Regions from separate parts of the Micromonospora sp. NPDC049004 genome, predicted to be linked through region 2. Evidence: riboswitches for the same ligand, from Rfam matches in the RefSeq annotation. Region 2 holds a riboswitch; the other holds the start of a gene.
What was found. A riboswitch is a leader RNA that binds a small molecule or an ion and turns the genes downstream of it on or off. The one in region 2 is predicted to bind thiamine pyrophosphate.

Region 1: another riboswitch for thiamine pyrophosphate. It lies ahead of thiE (thiamine phosphate synthase); the one in region 2 lies ahead of AB0B97_RS30130 (ECF transporter S component).

The regions. Positions count from the first base shown of each region.
Region 1 covers NZ_JBEZFG010000005.1:161,814-167,303, reverse strand. The annotation lists gene AB0B97_RS16940 (ThuA domain-containing protein) at 1-3,608, opposite strand, end outside; TPP riboswitch at 4,058-4,167, shown strand; gene thiE (thiamine phosphate synthase) at 4,162-4,785, shown strand; gene thiO (glycine oxidase ThiO) at 4,782-5,490, shown strand, end outside.
Region 2 covers NZ_JBEZFG010000013.1:109,883-115,372, forward strand. The annotation lists gene gndA (NADP-dependent phosphogluconate dehydrogenase) at 1-44, opposite strand, end outside; gene AB0B97_RS30115 (MTH1187 family thiamine-binding protein) at 190-486, opposite strand; gene AB0B97_RS30120 (energy-coupling factor transporter transmembrane component T) at 1,257-2,057, opposite strand; gene AB0B97_RS30125 (ABC transporter ATP-binding protein) at 2,128-3,543, opposite strand; gene AB0B97_RS30130 (ECF transporter S component) at 3,682-4,269, opposite strand; TPP riboswitch at 4,347-4,451, opposite strand; gene AB0B97_RS30135 (alpha/beta fold hydrolase) at 4,559-5,389, shown strand; gene AB0B97_RS30140 (AAC(3) family N-acetyltransferase) at 5,443-5,490, shown strand, end outside.

The DNA.
Region 1 (5,490 bases), on a different contig from region 2:
AGCAGGTCCACCTTGGCGTAGTTGTCGTCGTCGCCGTACACCAGCAGACCGGCCTGCTGGTAGTTGGCCGTCACCGGAAGCGTGACCTTGGTGGTCATCTCCCAGGCTCCGGTCGGCGCCGCCTGGAGCACCAGGTTGGTGGCGTCGTTGCGGGCGCCGTACAGGTCACCCACCGAGGTGGGCAGCTTCAGCGCCCCACCGCCGAGGGAGTAGAGCTGGTTCTCCCGGACCACGCTGGTCCACCGGCCCTTGTCCAGGGTGTTGCCGTTGAAGTCGTCCGAACGCGCCCCGAAGCAGGACGTGTCCGGAGCGTTCACCCGCACCGGCACCGTGGCGTACGACTTGGCGCCCTTGCTGTCGGTCACCGTGAGGGTGGCCGTGAAGGCTCCGACGCTCGTGTACGTGTGGCTGGCGTCCAGGGTGGACGCCGTGCCGCCGTCACCGAAGTCCCAGGCGTACGTCAGCGGGGTGTCGCCCTCGGCGTCGGTGGCCGTGCCGTCGAACGCGACGGTGACCGGCACGGTGCCGCTGGTCGGGGTCGCGGTGGCGGTGACCACCGGCGGCCCGTTCTCGGTGACGCCGCGGCCGACGAAGTCCATCCAGTTGACGTTGAACAGCGAGCCCGTCCCGCCGTTCGGATCGCGGGCCACGAAGTACAGCGAGCCGCTCGCGGCACCGGTGACCGGCGCGCTCACGTCCGTGTACGTCTGCCACGCCCCGGTCGACGGGACCGTGGCCGTGGCCACGACCGGTCCGTCCACCGCGCCCGCGTGGACCTCGATCCGACCGCCAGCGGCGGCCGAGGCGGCCCGGAACCGGATCTCGGTGATGTTCGTCAGGTCCGCCGGGACGACCGACCACCAGTCGCCGTCCTCGATGAACGCGATGCTCTGGCCGCCACCGGCGGTGTCGGCTCCGGCCTCCCGCTGCACGCCGGCGTCTCCGCCGCCGGTGCTGCCCGGCACCCGGCCGGTGGCCGTGAAGTACTCGGCCTGCTTCTGCTTGGGCTGCAGGATCTCGATGTCCCGGCCGGTGAGCGCGCCCGCACCGCCGGCGCCACCATCGTCGGTGTAGGTGGCCTCGAAGACCGCGAAGACGTTCGCCTCGGCGCCGTGCCCGGAGGCGAGCGACGTCTGGACCGTGCCGGTGCAGCCGGTGTGCTGCTCCAGCGGGTGGGCGTGCTCGTCGTGACCGAGCAGCACCTGGAGGTTCACCCGGGCGCAGTCGATCTGCCCGTCCTCCGGGTCGGTCACCTTGACCGTGTAGCGGACCTGGTCACCCCAGTTGAAGAAGCCACCGTCCGGCGGGAACTCGATGCTCACCGTCGGCGCGGTGTTGCCCACGGTGACCGGAACGTTTGCCACCGCGGTACGGCCCTTCGGGTTCGTCACGGTGAGCTGGGCGGTGTAGTTGCCCGCCGTCGCGTACGTGTGCGTCGGGTTGGCCTCGGTGGAGGTCTGCCCGTCGCCGAAGGTCCAGGCGTAGGTGAGATCGCCGCCGTCCGGGTCCCGGGAGCCGGCGCTGGAGAAGGTGACGGTCAACGGCGCCGGCCCCGAGGTGGGGTTGGCGGACGCCGCGGCGATCGGTGCGCGGTCACCGGCGGTGTAGTCGATCCGGTAGATGCCGGAGTCGTCGTTGTTGCCGCCGAAGCCCGTACCCCACTCGATCAGGTAGAGCGCGCCGTCCGGGCCGAACTCGAAGTCCATCGGCCGGATCATCTTCATGCCGGTGAGCAGCTGGTTGATGTCCACCAACGACTTGCCGTCGGCGGTCATCTGCATCGTGTACATCTTGTTCTGGTTCCACTCGCCGAGCAGCGCCTTGCCGTCGTAGTAGGCCGGCCACTTGCGGGGGGAGTTGAGGTTGGCGTCGTACCGGTAGGCCGGGCCGCCCATCGGGGCGCCACCGCCACCGATCTCCGGGTACCGCGCGTCACCGGCGTAGCCGTAGTCGACGGTGGCCGGAACGACAGGCGGGAGGTTGGTCAGGCCCGTGTTGTTGGGCGAGTTGTTCACCGGCGCGGCGCAGTCGAACTTCGGCCCGCTCGGGCCGGACGGGAACGTGTAGTCGTTGTACGCCTCGTTCGTCCCGGTGCAGTACGGCCAGCCGTAGTTGCCGGGGGTCACGACGTTCCACTCGACCAGACCGCGGGGGCCCCGGTCCGGGTTGTTCGCGTTGGCGTCCGGTCCGTAGTCCCCGACGTACAGCGTGTCGGTCTTCGGGTCGGTGCCGATCCGGAACGGGTTGCGGAAGCCCATCGCGTAGATCTCGGGACGGGTCTTCGCGGTGCCCGGCGCGAAGAGGTTGCCGGTCGGAACGGTGTACGTCCCGTCGTCCTCGGGGTGGATCCGGATCACCTTGCCGCGCAGGTCGTTCGTGTTGGCGGAGGTGCGCTGCGAGTCGTAGTCCTGACGGCCCGGCCGCTCGTCGAGCGGGGCGTAGGCGTTCGACTCGAACGGGTTGGTGTTGTCACCGGTGGCCAGGTAGAGGTTGCCGGCGCTGTCGAACGTCATGCTGCCGCCCGCGTGGCAGCAGGTGTTGCGCTGGGTGTCGACCCGCAGCACCTGCTTCTCGCTCGCCGGGTCGATGGTGTCGCCGGTCACCGTGAACCGGGACAGCAGGTTGCGCGTGACGCCGTCGTTCGGGGCGTAGTAGAGATACACCCACTTGTTGGTGGCGAAGTCCGGGTCGAGCCGGATGCCGATGAGGCCGTCCTCGTTGCCGGTGAAGACGTCCAGGTCGACGGCGGTGACGGTGCTGCCGGTGTCGGGCTTGATGATCTGCACCCGGCCGTCGCGCTCGATGTAGAAGACCCGCCCGTCGGGCGCGATGTCCAGCTCCATCGGATTACTGGTGTTGCTGTCCAGGGTGATCTTCTCGAAGCTGGAGGTCTTCGATGCGCCGCAGTCGGCGTCGATCACGCCGGCCGCCGTCTGGATGCCGCCGAGCAGGTGCTTGAGGAACTCGGGCTCGGCGTACGACTCGCGGGTGTGCCCGCCGCCGGTGTACCAGGAGCGGCCACCGTCGAAGTCCTGGCACCACGCCGTCGGGTGGTCGGCGCCCATCGCGCCGGCGCCCGGGGTGTAGCTCTTCTCGTCCAGGCTGGCCAGCACGTGCACGTCCGGCCGCGGGTTGGTCTGGAAGTTGTACCACTCGTCGAACCGGGACCAGCGGTCCGGCAGGTCGGCGGTGGACGGGTGGGCGTGGTCCTCCACCTTGACGGTGGCCTGCTGGTTCTGCGGGTGGTTGGCGAAGTACGCGCCGACCAGGTCGCCGTACCAGGCCCAGCTGTACTCGGTGTCGGAGGCGGCGTGGACACCGGCGTAACCGCCGCCGGCCCGCACGTAGCGCTCGAAGGCCGCCTGCTGGTCGGCGTCGAGGACGTCACCAGTGGTGGAGAGCCAGATCACGGCCTTGTACTTGGCGAGGTTGGCGTCGTTGAACGCGGCGCCGTCCTCGGTCGTGTCCACAGTGAACCCGTTGGCCGCGCCGAGCTGCTGGATCGCGGCGATGCCGGTGGGGATGGAGTCGTGCCGGAAGGCGGCGGTCTTGGAGAAGACCAGGACGGAATAGGGGTCGGCCGCTGCGGCCTTCGGTGCCTTCGGCACCGCCTGGGAGAGCGGAGCCGCGACCGGCACGTCTCGCGCGGGGATCTGCGCTGCGGCCGGAGCCGCCTGCGCCGGCGACCCGAGCAGGGTCGTCGAGGCTAGCGCGAGGGACAGCAGGGTAGCGGTGAGTGGTAAACGGGCACGACGAGAACGGGACACGCCGCCTCCAATGTCGCGGTGGACAGGAATCGCGGGGGCCGGCTGCCGAAGACCGTCCCGGATGGAGCCGGTGGGGACGCCGTGCCAGGGCGTCCACGCCGGCATTTTGTCGAATCGCTGAACAAATTAATTCTGGTGTATCGATGTCGGGCAAGATGCCGGCTGGTAACGGTTCTGCAACGGCGGGCGACATTCCGAACAGGACCGGAGAAAGTACCCCATCGATGGAGTGGTGTCCGGCCGGCGGCCAGTCCCTTGGCAGACCGGCGGAACTGTCGTACGGTGACACGCAAGTAACCCACGGGAGCCCGGTGTACCGGGCTGAGAGGGGGGCTGACAGCCCCCGACCGTTGAACCTGATCCGGGTAATGCCGGCGCAGGGAGGAGCGTTGCCGTGCCGTCCCTTGGACGACTGCATCTCGTCACCGACACCCGACCCGGGCGCGACCCACTCACCGTGGTCCGGGCCGCCCTCGCGGCGGCCCGCGCCGACCTCGTCGTACAGGTCCGGGTGGAGGACTCCGCCACCGACCGCGAGGCGTACGACCTGGCGGGCCGGGTGCTGGCGCTCTGCGCGCCGTACGGGGCGACCTGCCTGGTCAACGACCGGCTGCACGTGGCGCTCGCGGTGGGCGCCGCCGGTGGGCACGTCGGGGCCGACGACCTGCCGGTCGCCGCCGCCCGGCACGTGCTCGGCCCGACCGGCGTGCTCGGGGCCACCGCCCGCGAGCCCCGGACCGCGATCGAGGCGGTCGTCGCCGGCGCCAACTACCTGGGCGTCGGCCCGTGCCACACCACCAGCACGAAGACCGGTCTGCCGGATCCCATCGGGCCCTCGGGCGTCCGCGACGTCGCCGACGCCGTCGACGTGCCGGTCATCGCGATCGGCGGGGTGACCGCCGACCGGGTGCCCGCGTTGCGGGCCGCCGGGGCGTACGGGGTGGCGGTGGTCGGTGCGCTCTCCGGCGCCGCCGACCCCGCGCGGGCGACCGTCGACCTGCTGCGGGCGCTGGCGTGACGCGCACCGATCTGGCGGTGGTCGGTGCGGGCCCGATCGGACTGGCCATCGCGTGGCGCTGCGCCGTCCGGGGATTGCGCGTCGAGGTGCACGACCCCGCCTCCGGGTCGGGGGCGTCGGCAGTCGCCGCCGGCATGCTCTCCCCGGTCGCCGAGGCGTACTTCGGTGAGCGGCAGCTGACCGAGCTGCTGGTGGCGTCCGCCGCCCGCTGGCCCGGGTTCGCCGCCGAGCTGACCGAGGCGAGCGGCACCGAGATCGGCTACCGGACCGAGGGCACCCTGATGGTCGGGCTGACCGGCGACGACCTGGCCGAGGCACGCCGGCTCTGGGCGTACCAACAGGGGTTGGGTCTGCCGGTGACGCCGCTGCGCCCGAGCGAGCTGCGCGACAGCGAACCGGCGCTGGCCCCGCGGGTGCGCGGCGGCGCGCTCGCGCCCACCGACCACCAGGTCGATCCCCGGCTGCTGGTGCCGGCGCTGCGCACGGCCGCGCGGCGGGCCGGCGCGGTGCTGGTGCCGCAGCCGGTCCGGCGGCTGTCCGACGTGGACGCGGGGGTCACCGTGGTCGCCGCCGGCTGCGGGGCCGCCGCGCTCACCGGCCTGCCCGTGCGGCCGGTGAAGGGCCAGATCCTCCGGCTGCGCGCGCCCGGCGGCGTCGCACCGGGCTTCCGGCACGTGATCCGGGGGTACGCCGACGGCGAGCACG
Region 2 (5,490 bases):
GCCAGCCCGGTCACGCCGATCTGCGCCGTCGCCTGCTCAGCCATTCGTGCCGCCACCTCTCGCCGTCGAACTATCCTGCTGCGACCGTATCGCGGCGCGCGGGATCGTGGGCGGGTCGTCCCACGGCGGGTCACTGCCTGGTCGCGGCCCGTCCGCCCGGCGCGGCCACACCCTGACCGGCGGCCCCGCTCACCCCTGGGACAGTCGATCCTCCACACGCGCCACCTTCGCGGTGAGCGCGTCGGTGACCCCGGGCCGGACGTCGGCCTTCAGGACGACACTCACCCGGGGCGCCTGCGCGGACACCACGTCGACCGCCCGCTTCACCACCGCCATCACCTCGTCCCACTCACCCTCCACGGTGGTGAACATGGCATCGGTCCGGTTGGGCAATCCGGATTCGCGGACCACCCGTACCGCCTCGGCAACCAGGTCACCCACGGAGTCGCCGGCACCGAGCGGGGTGATCGAGAACGCGATCAGCATGCGCCGATCGTGCCAGGAAAATCGGGTGCGCGTCTCGTCGGGCGGTGGTTAGGGTTCGGGCATGCGCAACTGACGCCCCACTTCCCGAGCCGGCCCGCCTCCCCGCGATCGCGGTCCGTGCGCTCCCGGGCGTCGCGCGTCCTCCTGCACCGTTCGGCGGTGTTGATTCGGCCCGATCCCCGGTGAGCAGTCCTTCCCGTTCGACCGTCGCGTTGCCACGGTCACCAGCCGATCCGACCGACCGCGGGAGCGCGGGACCGCCGGGACGGTCGGCACCGAAGGAGGCCCGGATGCCCGCCAGGCGCAATCCGAGAAAGACCCGTACGTCCGCACCGACGCCGCTGGGCATCGACCCGGCGGCCGGCCACGGCACAGCCCCGGCCCCGCCGGTCGAGTCTGCCGGCTCGACCGGGGCGGACCTGCCGGCTCGTCCCGACGCGCCGGCCCGGGCGGTCAGGTCCGCTCTGCCGGCCCCGGCAGTGGAACCGGTGCTGCCGGCCTTGGCGGCCCCAGCCGTGCCTCCGGTGGCCGACTCGTCGGTGACCGGACGACCTGGGGCGCCCCAGGCCGGGCCACCCCAGGCCGGCCGAGCCCGCTCGTTCGACGGCAAGAGCCAGCGAGCCGGGCAGCCGCGCCGCTACGCCTTCCGACGCAGCTGACCCGCCCCCCGCCCCCGCCCCCGCGATCTTGCACTTTCTGTCGCTACATACCCATGCATTCGGGGTAAATCCACGACAGTAACTGCAAGATCGCGGTGACGGGGGTTGGCGTCAGCCGATCAGGGGACGGAAGGTGCCGAGGAGCACGCTCGTCGTCAGGGCCGCTCCGGCCAGCGCGGCCGCCCCGGCGATCAGCAGCGCGTCGGCGAGGCCGAAGCGCTGGCGCCGGGCGACGGTACGGGGTGTGTCGCCGTCGAAGCCGCGCGCGTCCATGGCGACGGCCAGCCGGGTGCCCCGACGGATCGCCCCGACCAGCAGCGCGAACGCCGTGGACGTGAACAGCCGCAGCTTCGCCACCGGATTGCGTCCGGCGTCGACGCCGCGTGCCCGCCGGGCCATGCTGATCATCTGCCATTCCTGACCGAGCAGCGGCACCAGCCGGAACGCGGCAAGCGACCCGACGGCGAACCGTGCCGGCGCCTTCGCGTTCTGGATCAGCGCGTCGGCCAGGTCGGTCGGGTCAGTGGTGGCGAAGACGATCACGCCGGGCAGGGCCACCGCGAAGATCCGCAGCACCAGGCCGAGAGCGGTGCGCAGCACGCCGGTGCTCACCAGCACCGGCCCGGCCTCCAGCAGCACCCGGCCGGACTGGTCGGCGGCGAAGAGCACCAGGGTGACCAGGATGCCGGTGGCGCTGAGCAGCAGGGGCAGGGCCCGCCGGGCCAGCACCCGGTAGCGGACGCCGAACAGCGGCAGGACGGCAAGTTCGACAGCGATGGCGATCGCCGGCGCCACCGGGTCGAGCGTCGCCAGCAGGACGAACGAGAAGACCAGCGCGGCGGCCACCTTCGCCACCGGGTTCCGCCGGGCCAGCGGGGCGCCGGGCGCGGCGACCGGCTCGATGCTGATCATCGGAGGTCACCTCGGGTGGACGCGGTCCCGCGCGACCCGGCAGCGCCGCCGACGTTGGTGCTCCGGGCGGTCACTGTCGCTCCAGGGTGACCGTGCGGTCGGCGAGCGCGGCGACGAAATCGAGGTCGTGGGTGACCGTGACCACGCCGTGGCCGGCGTCCCGCAGGTCGGCGAAGAGGTCGACCAGCTCCCGCCAGGTCCGCCGGTCCTGCCCGAAGGTCGGTTCGTCGCAGATCAGCAGGCGGGGTGCCGTGGCCAGGGCCGTCGCCACGCTCAGCCGCCGTGCCTCCCCACCCGAGAGGGTGTACGGGTTGGCCGCCGCGAGTCGGGTCAGCCGCAGTCGTTCCAGCAGTTCCGCCACGGTCTCCCGGACGGCGGCCTCGGGTTGACCCGTCCGGCGTGGCCCGAGCGCCAGCTCGTCGAAGACGGTGCTCGTGACGAACTGGTGCTCCGGGTCCTGAAAGACCGACCCGATCCGTCGGGCCAGCGCGGGCGCTCGCCAGCGGTGCGGGGGAGCGCGGTGGTCCGCGCCGGCCAACTCGGCCGAGGCGGTGACGCGGCCGACGCCCGGTTTGAGCAGACCGCCGAGCAGCAGCGCCAGGGTGGACTTGCCGGCGCCGTTGGGCCCGCGTACGGCGAGTGCCTCTCCGGCGCGTACCGCCAGGTCGGTGGGGCCCAGCCGGGGCGGCAGGCCGAGCCGGTCGGCGGTGAGCAGCAGGTCGCCGGGGGTGGCGGCGGCCGTGCGGGGCGCGATGGAGTGACCGGGCACCCAGACGCCCTCGGCGGCGAGGGCGGCGCCGTGCGCGGCGAAGACCGCGTCGGGCGTCCCGTCCGCGCGGACCCCGCCGCCGGGCTCCAGGACGACCACCCGGTTCACAAGTGGCAGTGCCTCGGCGACCCGGTGTTCGACCAGGATCACTGTGGTGTCGGCGTCCAACGCGCCCGTCACCGCGCCCCGGACCAGCGCGGCTCCGTCCGGATCGAGGTTGGCGGTCGGCTCGTCGAGCAGCAGCAGCCCGGGCCGCAGGGCCAACGCGCCGGCCAGAGCCAGGCGTTGCTGCTCGCCGCCGGAGAGCGCGGCAGTGCTGCGGTCCCGGGGATACGGGAAACCGACCCGCCGCAGCGCCTCGTCGACCCGGGGCCAGATCTCGTCCGTCGGTACGCCCCGGTTCTCCAGCCCGAACGCGACGTCGTCGCCGCTGCGCGCCATCACCAACTGGGTCTGCGGGTCCTGAAAGACGATGCCGACCCGTTCCCGCGCCTTGCGGGGGTCGAGCCCGTCGATCTCGACGGTGCCCTCCTGCTCACCGGAATCGTCGGGCAGCAGCCCGGCCAGCGCGCTGAGCAGTGTGCTCTTGCCGGCCCCCGAGGGCCCGAGCAGCAGCACCCGCTCCCCGGCCTCGACCCGCAGATCCACTCCGCGCACAGCCCAGGCCCGCCGCCCGGCATGCCGCCAGCCGAACCCCCGCAGCAGCACCCCGCCCACCCGACACCCCCTTCCAACCACTCCCGGCCGTCTTCCCCGGCTCTTCCCGGCCGTCTTCCCGCCGGTGATCAAGAGGTTTGCGGCAGAATTCCGGCTTCCGTTGACGCGAACCTCTTGATCACCGGGACGGTTGCGCCCTCAGATGAGGGCGCGGTCCCGGCCTACCGGGAAGCGGTCCAGCGCGCCGGTGTTGGCCAGGGCGCGGGTCAGCAACCAGCCGCCCACGCCGGCGATGATCGTGGCGCTGACGATGGTGAGCAGGGCGTACGGGATGCGGTAGTCGCCCAGCGCGTAGTCGACGTTCCAGACGAAGAAGTCGAACAGCGCCGCGCTGAGACCGGTCAACGCGCCGGCCAGTACGGCGGTCGGCAGCCGGAACGACCGGTACCGGAAAGCGGCGAACGCCAGCTCGGCCCCGATGCCCTGCACGATGCCCTGGGGGATCACCGTGCCGGCCCACTGGCTGCCCAGCAGCGCGGAGACGACCGCGGCCACCGTCTCGCAGTAGAGCGCGGCGCCGGGCTTGCGGATGACCAGGCCGCCGACCACGGCCGGCAGCAGCCAGACGCCGTAGATCAGCGTCTGTGCCGGCGGGAAGAAGGCGAACGCACCCTCGGTGGCGCTCCAGACCAGGCCCCAGGCCCAGAAGATGACGCCGAAGGCGACCGCGATCACCGAGGCGACCACGATGTCGATGGTGCGCCAACGGCTGGTGGTGTTGTCCATGCTGTGCTCCCAGTTCAGTGGAACGAACCAGGAGAAGACGCACGCCGCGCGTCCGGTGGCACCGGACCCACGGCGCGGCTGGAGGTCGACCGAACTCCCTGCGCTGGCATTACCCAGATCAGGTTCGAGGGTCTGCGGGCGTGCCCGCACTCTCAGCGCTGTGCGCTCCCCTGTCGGATGTGAAGTTGTCTCGCTGACGCTAGCACCGACCAGGGGTAACAGCCCAGCAGGGCATCCGGACGCCCGCGCAGCCGGGCCGGCGTCCCGCCGCCTGGGTAGGCTGACGATCATGCAGGTCGACGCGCGAGGTCTCACGTTCGAGGTACGCACCGGCGGCCCCTCCGACGGCATCCCCGTCCTCCTGCTGCACGGCTTCCCGCAGCACAGCGGGGAGTGGGACGAGGTCGTGCCGGCACTGCACGCCGCCGGGCTGCGCACGTACGAGCTGGACCAGCGGGGCTACTCGCCGGGTGCCCGGCCGGAGGCGGTGTCCGCGTACCGGATTCCCGAACTGGTCGCCGACGTGGTGGCGGTGCTCGACGCGCTCGGTGTGGACGCCGTCCACCTGGTCGGCCACGACTGGGGCGCGATCGTGGCCTGGGCGGTGGCCGCCGCGCACCCCGAACGGGTCCGTACGTTGACCGCGGTGTCCGTGCCGCACCCGGCGGCCATGGCGCACGCCCTGAGCACCGACCGGGAACAGAAGGCCCGCTCGTCGTACATCGCGCTGTTCCGCAAGCCGGGCAAGGCCGAGAAGGTGCTGCTCGCGTGGCACGCGACGGCGCTGCGCAAGATGCTCGGCGGGGTGGGCGACGCCTCCCGGGTGGACCGCTACGCCGACCCGATGCGGGCGCCGGGCGCGCTCACCGCCGCCCTGAACTGGTACCGAGCCATGTCCCGCGCCGACCTTGCCGCTGTCGGTCCGGTCGCCGTACCCACCACGTACGTCTGGAGCGACCGGGACATCGCCATCGGACGACCCGCCGCCGAGGCGTGCGCCGCCAACGTCACCGGCGACTACCGTTTCGTACCGCTGCCCGGGGTGAGCCACTGGATTCCGGACGCCGCACCCGCCGCGTTGGCGGAGGCGGTCCTGGCCCGGATCGCCGGGACGGCCTGAGCCGTGCCGGGCCGACGGGCGCCGGGCGGGCCGGCGGCAGGGGGAGAAGCGCCGTGACGGCGCCCGCCGGCGGGCTGGGCACCCGTCGCTCGATCGCCGCG